One region of the Micromonospora vulcania genome, then DNA from elsewhere that is predicted to be linked to it. Evidence: riboswitches for the same ligand, from Rfam matches in the RefSeq annotation. Region 1 holds a riboswitch; the other holds the start of a gene.
The links. A riboswitch is a leader RNA that binds a small molecule or an ion and turns the genes downstream of it on or off. The one in region 1 is predicted to bind cyclic di-AMP.

Region 1 (5,276 bases):
CGCGCACGGCACGACCCCCGCCGAAACGGCTCGCTGACCGCGTTCCCGCACCTCGGGCGCGGGGGGCCGGGACGGGGGCCGTACCCTTCTGCGGTTGGCCCGCGCGGTTCGCGCCGCTTGCCGGCGACATCGAATGGAGCGTGCGTTGACCGACCAGACCGCCCTGGAGCAGGAGATCGCTGTCGAACAGCGGCACCTCGACCGGGTGTACGCCCGACTGGCCGACCTGCGGCAGGCGGCGGTCCGCGCCGAGCGGGACGGCTACCGGATGGCCCGGGTCGGCACGTTCGGCGCGCTGGTCGAGCGCGACGCGATGGTCTTCCACGCCGCGCAGCGCCGGCACACCCTGGACGCCGAGCACGAGGGACTCGTCTTCGGCCGGCTGGACCTGCGGGACCGGCAGATCCTGCACGTCGGGCGGCTCGGCATCCGCGACGAGGACGCCTCCACGCTGGTCGTGGACTGGCGAGCCCCGGCCGCCGCCGCCTTCTACCAGGCCACGCCGACCCAACCGCTGGACGTGGTGCGCCGCCGCACCATCCAGTCCCGCAACGAGCGGGTCACCCGGATCGAGGACGACCTGCTGGACCCGACCGCCGCGCCGGAGGGGATGACGGTTGTCGGCGACGGCGCGCTGCTGGCCACCCTGTCCCGGGCCACCGGCCGGGGCATGCGCGACATCGTGGCGACCATCCAGCGGGAGCAGGACGAGGCGATCCGCTCCCCCGGTTCCGGGGTGACGATCGTCGCCGGTGGGCCGGGCACCGGCAAGACCGCGGTGGCCCTGCACCGGGCGGCGTACCTGCTCTACTCCGACCGCAGCCGGTACGCCGGCGGCGGCATCATGGTGGTCGGCCCGTCCTCGGTCTTCGTCGAGTACATCGCCTCGGTGCTGCCCTCGCTCGGTGAGGACACCGCGACCCTGCACTCGTTGGGCACCCTCTTCCCGGGGATGACCGCCACCCGCACCGACCCGCCCGAGGTGGCGTCGGTGAAGGGCTCGCTGCGGATGCGCCGGGTGCTGGAGCGGGCGGTCCAGGACGCGGTGCCGGGCGGGCCGGGTGAGCTGCGGTTGCTCTACCGGGGCACGCTGCTGCGGCTGGACCGGGCCGAGCTGGACGGGATCCGGAACCGCGCGCTGCCCCGGGGCGCCCGACGCAACGAGGCCCGCCGGGCCGGCTTCGACGGTGTCTTCGCCGCGCTCTGGGCGCAGGCCCGCCGGTTGGGCATCACCCGGCTTCCGGAGCAGCAGGCCTTCGAGAGCGAGATCGCCGAGCGGGCGGAGTTCCGGGAGTTCCTCAAGGCGTGGTGGCCGCGACTGCACCCGCGGCACGTGCTCGGCTGGCTGGCCCGGCCGGACCGGCTGCGCCGGTACGCGGGCGGGATCCTCTCCAGCGCCGAGATCCGCCTGCTGAACACGGCGTACCGGAGTTTGGACGACGCCGGGCTGACCATCGCCGACGTGGCGCTGCTGGACGAGTTGGACGCGCTGCTCGGCAAGCCGATGCGGCCGGCCCGGGCCAAGCGCGACCCGTTCCAGCTCGCCGGCGGGGTCCGCGAGCTGAGCACTCTCGGCGAGCGGCAGCGGGCCGCCCGGGCGGCGGCCCGTGAGCGGCCGGAGGACTACCGGGAGTACGCGCACGTGGTGGTGGACGAGGCGCAGGACGTGTCGCCGATGCAGTGGCGCATGGTCGGCCGACGTGGCCGGTTGGCCTCCTGGACGGTGGTGGGCGATCCGGCGCAGACCGCATGGACCGGTGACCCGGAGGAGTTGACCCGGGCTCAGGACCAGGCGTTGGGCCGGCGCAAGCGGCACAACTTCACGCTGACCACCAACTACCGCAACTCGGCGGAGATCTTCGCGGTGGCGGCGACGGAGATCCGCCGGCTCTACCCCGACCTGCCGCTGCCGACCGCCGTCCGCTCCACCGGAATCGACCCGGTCGAACTGGTGGTCTCCGCCGAGGAGTTGGAGGCCGCGACCGTCAAGGCGGCCACCGGGCTGTTGGCCGAGGTGGAGGGCACGGTCGGGGTGATCACGCCGGTCCCCCGCCGCGACGAGGTCGCCGGCTGGCTCGGCGCGCTCGGCGCGTCGCGGTTGCAGGTGGTCACCAGCCTGGAGGCCAAGGGCATGGAGTACGACGGGGTGGTGCTGGTCGCGCCGACCGAGATCCGGGCGGATCCGGGCGCCGGCGTACGCACGCTCTACGTCGCGCTCTCCCGGGCCACCCAGCGGCTCACCACCATCGATCCGACCGCCTGATCCGGGGCAACGGCCCGCGCTGGGCGGCGTCCGGCCCTACACTTGCATACATAGCGATGTGAGCATACATTTGACCCGGTCCCGATCGACGGCGGAGGGTGGTTCCGTGGGCGCAGGTCATGACCACCACCATGGGTCGGTCGCCAACGCCGCGCAGCAGCACCGAGGCCGGCTCTGGGCGGCGTTCGGGCCGCTCGCCACCCTGATGGTCGTCGAGGCGGTGGCCGCCTTCCACACCGGATCGCTGGCCCTGCTCTCCGACGCCGGGCACATGTTCACCGACGTGCTCGGCATCGCGATGGCGCTCGCCGCGATCACCGCGACCCGCCGGGCCACCGGCGATCCGCAGCGCACCTTCGGGCTCTACCGACTTGAGGTGCTCGCCGCGCTCGCCAACGCCGTCCTGCTCTCCGGCGTGGCGGTCTACGTGGTGATCGAGGCGATCGGCCGGTTCGGCGACCCGCACCGGGTGCTGGCCGGCCCGATGCTCGTGGTGGCCGTACTCGGCCTGCTCGCCAACCTGATCGCGTTCGCCCTGCTCCGCGCCGGGGCCCGGGAGAGCATCAACATCCAGGGCGCCTACCTGGAGGTGGTCGGCGACCTGCTCGGCTCGCTCGGCGTGATCGGCGCCGCGCTGCTGATCGAGGTCACCGACTGGTGGTGGGCCGACGCGGCGGTCGCGGTCGCCATCGGCGTGTTCATCCTGCCGCGCACCTGGCGGTTGGGCCGGGCCGCCGTCCGCATCCTGGTGCAGGCCGCCCCGGAGCACCTGCAGGTGACCGCCGTGCACGACCGGCTGGCCGCCGTGCCCGGCGTCGTCGAGGTGCACGACCTGCACGTCTGGACGCTCACCTCGGGCATGGAGGTGGCCTCGGCGCACCTGACCATGGCACCCGACGCGGAGGTCGGCGCGGTGCTCACCGCGGCCCGCACCGCCCTGCACGACGACTTCCGGATCGAGCACGCGACGTTGCAGATCGAGCCCGGCGCCGCCCCCGGCGCCTGCGGCTCGATCGAGTGGTAGTGGCGAGTTCATCGTTACCACGCACGCACCGTCCGTCACATCGGCTGCATCGACCCCACCTGCACCGGTAAGCTCGGTCCCGGCCTCCACCAAGCGGCGCCCACCCGGTGCCGGTGGCGGTCGCCGCCTAATCGCCCGAGCGGGCGAACCGGGGAACCATGTTCCTGGGGTGCATCCGCGTCAGCGGTAGGGATCTTCCGTCCCGAACCCGTCAGCTAACCCGGTCGGCGGCTGACGGAAGGACATGCGTAGTGGCACCAGCACGACCACCCACGGCCCGATTCGCGGGCCTGATCGTCGCGATGTTCGCTCTCGGCATCGCACTCCCGGCCGGCACCGCCTCGGCCGCTCCCCCGACCGGCCTGCGGGCCGCCGCCGCACCCGACGACGACGTCGAGGGCGGCACCCCGGCGTTACGGGCCCAACTGGAGGCCGCCAGCAAGGGCTACCTGGACGCGAAGCGCGCGCTGGAGACCTCCGTGCAGCGGCAGCAGCAGCTCACCGCCCAACTGAAGACCACCGAAGCCGAGCTGTCGCACCGCAGCGGCAAGGTCGGCACGATCGCCGGGATGGCCTACCGCACCGGGCGGCTCGGCACGGTGTCGGCGCTGCTCAACAGCAACACCCCGGAAGGCTTCATGGACCGGGCCGCCGCGCTGGGGGCGGTCGCCGCCAACGAGGACCGGGCGCTGCGTGACCTGCTCGCCACCAAGGACGAGGTCACCCGCACCCAGGTAGCCCTGGACGGTGAGATCCGCGAGCAGCAGAAGCAGGTCGCGGTGATGGCCAAGCGCAAGGAGCAGGCCGAACGGGCCCTCACCGTCGCCACGACCAGGGCCCAGGCCACCGCCGACAGCGGCGACTCCAACCGGGGCACCTCCACCGCCAACGCGACACCGGCGCCCCGCAACTCGGACGGCTCCTGGCCGTCGGAGTCGTGCAGCGTCAACGACCCCACGCCGGCGTCCGGCTGCGTCACCCCACGCACCCTGCACGCGCTCAACCAGGCCAAGGCCGCCGGCTTCACCCGGTACGTCTCCTGCCACCGCAACGGTGGCTCCGGCGAGCACCCGAAGGGTCGGGCCTGCGACTTCGCCGCGCAGAAGTCCGGCTTCGGCGGCAACGCCACCGGCGGTGACAAGACGTACGGCAACAACCTGGCGGCGTACTTCATCCGCAACGCCGACCGGCTCGCCGTGCTGTACGTGATCTGGTACCGGCAGATCTGGCTGCCCAGCAGCGGGTGGAAGGCGTACAGCGGGGCGGGCGGCGACCCGTCCAGCGCACACACCAACCACGTGCACCTGTCCGTCTACTGACCCGTCCCGGTCGGTGCCCCCGTGACTCGGGGGCACCGACCGGAGTACGTCCGGGGGCGTACCCCGGGTGTCGTCGGCGGTCGGACGACCCGGGCACGCCCGGCGGGCAGCATCCAGGTATGCCTCGGATCTCGCCCACCGCCCGCAAGGCACTGCTCACCCTGCACCTGATCACCTCGCTCGGCTGGCTCGGCGCCGACCTGGTGCTGCTCACCCTCGGCATCGCGGTGCAGCGCGGCGCCGACCCGGCCGCCTTCTACCCGGTCGCCGCGCTGATCGGCACCGTGCTGTTCGCGCCGCTGAGCGTGCTCGTCTGGCTGATCGGCGTGGTCAGCGCGCTGCTCACCCCGTGGGGGCTGCTGCGCTACCGCTGGGTGGTGGCCAAGCTCGTGATCACCACGGTGATGGTCGGGCTGGTGCTGTTCCTGCTCACCCCGAACCTGCGGCACGCCGGGGCGCTGGGCGCCGCCCTGCCCGCTCGGGACCGCGCCGACCTGGTGATCGCACCCACGGTGTCCACCAGCCTGATGATCATCGCGACGGTGCTCTCCACGTACAAACCATGGGGACGACGACCGGCCGCACAGCCGGCAGCGGCTCGCGGCGCTCGCACCCGCGCGGCCCGCGGCGGCCGTGATCGCGCTGCCGCCAGCGCAGGTGGTCGCGCTGC
Region 2 (5,276 bases), on a different contig from region 1:
TTGGCTGCCGAGGTGGCGCAGGGGCGGTGCGCGGTTGTCGGGGTGTCCTACCGGCTCGCCGCCGGAGTGGTGCGTCCGGTGGCCTCCGTGCCGGCCGGTGCCGCGACGCTCGACGTACCCGCCGACCCGGCCGCGCCCGCCGCGGCCTGACGCGACGAGGGCCGCCCCGCACGGTGCGGGACGGCCCTCGACGCGTGTGCGGGTCAGAGCAGCGACATGTGTACGTGGTCGGTGTGGTTCGACGGCCCGCTGTACGACTTCCAGCCGGTCGCCGGGAACCAGATCTGCCGGTTCCAGATCACGTAGTAGATGCCGAGCCGGTCGGCGTTGCGGATCAGGAACGCGGCGACGTTGTTGCCGTACGTCCGGGTGTCCTCGTTGTGCCACGGGGCGAAGCCGCTCTTCTGCAGCGACCAGTCGCAGGCGCGGCCCTTCGGGTGCTCCCACGGACCGCCGGAGCGGTAGCAGCCGACGAACCGGTTGAAGCCGGCCCGCTTGACCTCCTTGTAGGCGTGCAACGTGCGCGGGGTGATGCAGCCCGAGGTGGTGGGGTCCTTCGCGCTGCACGACTCGGACTTCCAGTCCCCGTCGGCGGTGCGGCCTGGACCGATCCGGGCGACCGGTGAGGTGGCCGCCACCAGGCCACCGGTGAAGCCCTTCCCACCGACCAGGGCGAGCGCCTTGTCCGCGTCACGCTTCTGCTTGGCCATCAGTGCGGCCTGCTTCTGCTGCTCGCGGACCTCCGCATCGAGGGCAAGCTTGGCCTGCTCGGCGCGGGCCTTCACGGCGTTGACCTCGGCGAGCTTCTTCTCGTTGACCATGTTCATCTCGTCGAGCGTCGCCGCCCGCTGGACGAACGAGTCGGGGGCGTCGCTCTCCAACAGCATCGCGATGGCGCCGATCCGCCCCGTTCGGTACGACTGGGCGGCGATCTGCCCGACCTGCGGGGCCAGCGCGTCGAGGTCGGCCTTGGCCCGGTCGACCTCCCGCGCCAGATCCGCCTGCCGCGCCTTCGACTTGTCCAGCTTGGACTTCGCCGCGGAATAGTCGCGGTTGGTCTTCTCGATGACGTCGGTGAGCAGTTGAGGCTCGCCGTCCTCCTCGTGCCCGGACGGTGTGGGCGTCGCCGGGGCGGCATGTGCCGGGAGGGGGCCGGCGAGCACGGTCAATGCGGCAATCACGGCCACCGCGGGTGTCATCCAGCGGCGTAGGGGTGCCGTCACAATGTTCCCTTCCGTCGACCGCCGACCGGGTTAGCTGACGGGTTCGGGGCGGAAGTGGCCCCTACCGCTGACGCGGATTCACCCCACGTACCTGGGTTCCCGGCTCGCCGGTTGGCGATTGGGCGGTGGCACCGCAGGCGCCGCTGCGCGCCTTCCTCGGTAACCGGCAGCGAGGTTACCCGAGAGTCGACCGGCTGAGCTACGTCCCGATGCCCACCAAAAGCGTCATTTCGCCATGGCGCTGAGTGACCAGTGATGCGGTTCTCAGGGCGGACGCCCCACCTGGTCACGCTGAGGAGTGTCACCATGCCGTTTCCGTGCTCCTGTTCCGCTCTGGCCACTGGTCGGTGGCGGTGGCTAGGGGTGCGGTCCGCGCCCGGATCGGGTCGGGTCGATCCGGGCGCGGGTGTGGTCGGAACCCGATGCGCGACTCCCAACGATCCGGTGCGGGATACGTGCCGGCGGGCCGCTCGGTTCACCGCCGCTGCGGGAACGTGCGGGTACGGGAGAGTTGGTTCGCTGGATGGCGACCCCGCGGCTACGGACGGTGAGCGTCCGGCCCGGTCGGCCGGAGTCGACGCCGCGCTGCGGCGGCGCCGGTGTCCACTGCGCAGGCGGAGCGGGGTCCGGAGGGCCATCGTCGCAAATGCTAACCAGCCGGACCGGTGGTTGCAGGGCGTGGCGGAGTGTCGGATAGGCGGGCCGCCGACGCGGCGGCGGACGGGCGGGCGGTCAGCCGCGCTTCATCAGCCGACCGACCGCCGCCATCATCTCGGTGGCCATCTCGTCGGCCCGACCCTCGGCCGCTCCCTCGTGCATGCAGTGCCGGGCGTGCCCGTCGAGCAGGCCCAACGCCACCTTGTCCAGGGCGGCCTGGATCGCGGAGATCTGGGTGAGCACGTCGATGCAGTAGCGGTCCTCGTCGACCATCTTCTCGATGCCCCGGACCTGCCCCTCCACACGACGGAGCCGCGCGAGCAGCTGGTCCTTGCTGGCGGTGTACCCGCGGATCGGGGTGGGTGCGGTCATGCGGACCAGGATAGCGTACCCCTGGGGGGTATGGTACGGTCCTTTCTTGTCAGATACCCCCACCGGGTACCGGTAACAGGTCAGCGCAGGGATCCGCCTTCTCCTTACCCCTGGGGGGTATAGGCTTCGGAGGCGATGGAGGGAGACGCTCCGATGGTCAACACGACGTACCAGGTGCAGGGCATGACCTGCGGGCACTGCGTCAGCGCGGTCAGCGCCGAGGTGAGTGCCATCGCGGGTGTCCGAGACGTGCAGGTGGACCTGGCCACCGGTCGGGTCACCGTCGGCAGCGACCAGCCGCTGGACGTGGAGTCCGTCCGGGCGGCCGTCGACGAGGCCGGCTACGACCTCGTCGACGGCTGACGAGGGGGCCGACATGAACACGGCGACCAGACTGGGCGGGTTCGCACTCGGTCTCGCGGCGGTCTTCGGCGCGGCGTACGGGATCGGTCGAGTCACCGATGCCGCCACCCCGGTCGCCGAGAGTCGGCACGACGGCGGCACCCATGCGGCGGGCCCAGCCGGCCAGGGCGAGCACGACGAGGCGGCCGATCGGCTCCCGGGTGGTCTGCTGGTCTCCGACCGCGGCTACACCCTCGAACCGGTCGCCACTCTGGCCGGCGAGTTTGCCTTCCGGATCGGCGGCCCGGACGGCCGGCCGGTGACCCGGTACGACGTGGCGCACGACAAGCGGATGCACCTCATCGTCGCCCGACGGGATCTCTCCGGCTTCCGCCACGTGCATCCGGAGCTGGGCCCGGACGGCACCTGGCGGGTCGCCACCCCGTTGGCCGGGCCCGGGCAGTGGCGGGCGTTCGCCGACTTCACACCGACCGGGGCCGAGCCGCTGACCCTCGGCGTGGACGTGACCGTCCCCGGAACGCTGACCGAGCGGCCGTTGCCCGCACCGGCCACCAGCGCCACCGTCGACGGCTACACGGTCACCCTGGCGGGCGCACCGCAGCCCGGCCAGACCTCGTCGCTCACCCTGACCGTCAGCCGCGACGGGCAGCCGGTCACCGACCTGGAGCCCTACCTGGGCGCGTACGGCCACCTGGTGGCGCTGCGTCGGGGCGACCTCGCGTACCTGCACGTGCACCCGGACGGGACGCCGGGCGACGGGCGGACGCCATCCGGCCCCGCCGTCACCTTCTTCGCCGAGGTGCCCTCGGCCGGCAGCTACCGGCTCTACCTGGACTTCCGGCACGGCGGGTCGGTGCACACCGCCGAGTTCACCGTGGTCGCCGGCACCCCGGCGACCACGGCCCCGACGCCCGGCGGCGGCACCACGCCGAGCGCACCCGTACCGACCGGCGGCGCCGACCACGGCACTCCCGGGCACGGGCACGACTGACGGGACGAGACGATGACCACCACCAGCAGACCGCTGCCGGAGGCACCGAACCGCATCGAGCTGGCGATCGGCGGGATGACCTGCGCCGCCTGTGCCGCCCGCGTCGAGAAGAAGCTGAACCGGATGGACGGGGTCAGCGCGACCGTCAACTACGCCACCGAGAAGGCCACCGTCCGGTACGCGGACGGCGTCACGCCGGACGACCTCATCGACACCGTGCAGAAGACCGGCTACACGGCCGCGCTGCCGCCCTCACCGTCCGCCGCCGATCCCGCCGAGCAGCCGGTGGACGCGCTGCGTGGCCCGCGTACCCGGCTCTGGGTCTCGGTGGTCCTCAGCGTGCCGGTGGTCCTGCTGGCCATGGTGCCGGCCTGGCAGTTCGACTACTGGCAGTGGCTGTCGTTGACCCTGGCCGCCCCGGTGGTGGTCTGGGGTGGGCTGCCGTTCCACCGGGCGGCCTGGACCAACCTGCGGCACGGTGCCGCGACCATGGACACTCTCGTGTCGCTCGGCACCCTGGCCGCGTTCGGCTGGTCGCTCTGGGCGCTCTTCCTCGGCGACGCCGGCCTGCCCGGCATGACGCATCCGTTCCGCTTCGACATCACCCGCACCGACGGGGCCGGCAACATCTATCTGGAGGCCGCCGCCGGGGTGACGGTGTTCATCCTGGCCGGTCGCTACTTCGAGGCCCGCTCGAAGCGGACCGCCGGTGCCGCCCTGCGCGCACTGCTCGAACTCGGTGCCAAGGACGTGACGGTGCTGCGCGACGGGGTGGAGACCCGCATCCCGGCGGACCGGCTCGTGGTCGGTGACCGGTTCCTGGTCCGCCCCGGCGAGAAGATCGCCACCGACGGAGTGGTCGACGAGGGCACCTCGGCCGTCGACGCCAGCATGCTCACCGGGGAGTCGGTGCCGGTCGAGGTGGGCCCCGGCGACGGCGTGGTCGGCGCGACGGTCAACGCGGGCGGCCGGCTGGTCGTCACCGCCACCCGGGTCGGCGCGGACACCCAGCTCGCCCGGATGGCCGAGCTGGTCGAGCAGGCGCAGAGCGGTAAGGCCGCGGTGCAGCGGCTGGCGGATCGGATCTCCGGGGTCTTCGTGCCGATCGTCATCACGTTGGCGGTGGGCACCCTCGGCTGGTGGCTCGGCGCCGGCGCCGGGCCGCCCGCCGCGTTCACCGCGGCGGTGGCCGTGCTGATCATCGCGTGCCCGTGCGCGCTCGGCCTGGCCACGCCGACCGCGCTGCTGGTCGGCACCGGTCGAGGCGCACAGCTCGGTGTGCTGATCAAGGGACCGGAGGTGCTGGAGTCGACCCGGCGGGTGGACACCGTGGTGCTGGACAAGACCGGCACCGTGACGACCGGCCGGATGACCCTGGTGGATGTGCTGCCGGCCGTCGGGGAGGATCGCGCGGAACTGCTCCGGCTCGCCGGGGCGGTGGAGGCCGGCTCCGAGCATCCGGTCGCCCGCGCGGTCGCCGCCGGTGCCGCCGAGGCCGGGGCGCTGCCTTCGGTGACCGGGTTCGCCAATGCCGAGGGGCTGGGCGTGACCGGCACGGTCGAGGGGCGGTCGCTGCTGGTCGGCCGGCCTCGGCTGCTGGTCGAGCGTGGCCTCGACGTACCGCCGGAGGTGCAGCGCGCGGTGACCGACGCGCAGGCTGCCGGCCGGAC

Region 2: linked by a shared signal. The riboswitch ahead of ACFQGL_RS28100 (coiled-coil domain-containing protein) and the one ahead of ACFQGL_RS03105 (coiled-coil domain-containing protein) in region 1 are both predicted to bind cyclic di-AMP.

The regions. Positions count from the first base shown of each region.
Region 1 covers NZ_JBHSQS010000002.1:111,923-117,198, reverse strand. The annotation lists gene ACFQGL_RS03120 (alpha/beta fold hydrolase) at 1-37, shown strand, start outside; gene ACFQGL_RS03115 (HelD family protein) at 146-2,263, shown strand; gene ACFQGL_RS03110 (cation diffusion facilitator family transporter) at 2,370-3,287, shown strand; cyclic di-AMP (ydaO/yuaA leader) riboswitch at 3,402-3,533, shown strand; gene ACFQGL_RS03105 (coiled-coil domain-containing protein) at 3,539-4,606, shown strand; gene ACFQGL_RS03100 (hypothetical protein) at 4,726-5,276, shown strand, end outside.
Region 2 covers NZ_JBHSQS010000027.1:21,733-27,008, reverse strand. The annotation lists gene ACFQGL_RS28105 (carbonic anhydrase) at 1-150, shown strand, start outside; gene ACFQGL_RS28100 (coiled-coil domain-containing protein) at 204-1,223, opposite strand; cyclic di-AMP (ydaO/yuaA leader) riboswitch at 1,228-1,358, opposite strand; gene ACFQGL_RS28095 (metal-sensitive transcriptional regulator) at 1,956-2,252, opposite strand; gene ACFQGL_RS28090 (heavy-metal-associated domain-containing protein) at 2,406-2,615, shown strand; gene ACFQGL_RS28085 (hypothetical protein) at 2,629-3,606, shown strand; gene ACFQGL_RS28080 (heavy metal translocating P-type ATPase) at 3,619-5,276, shown strand, end outside.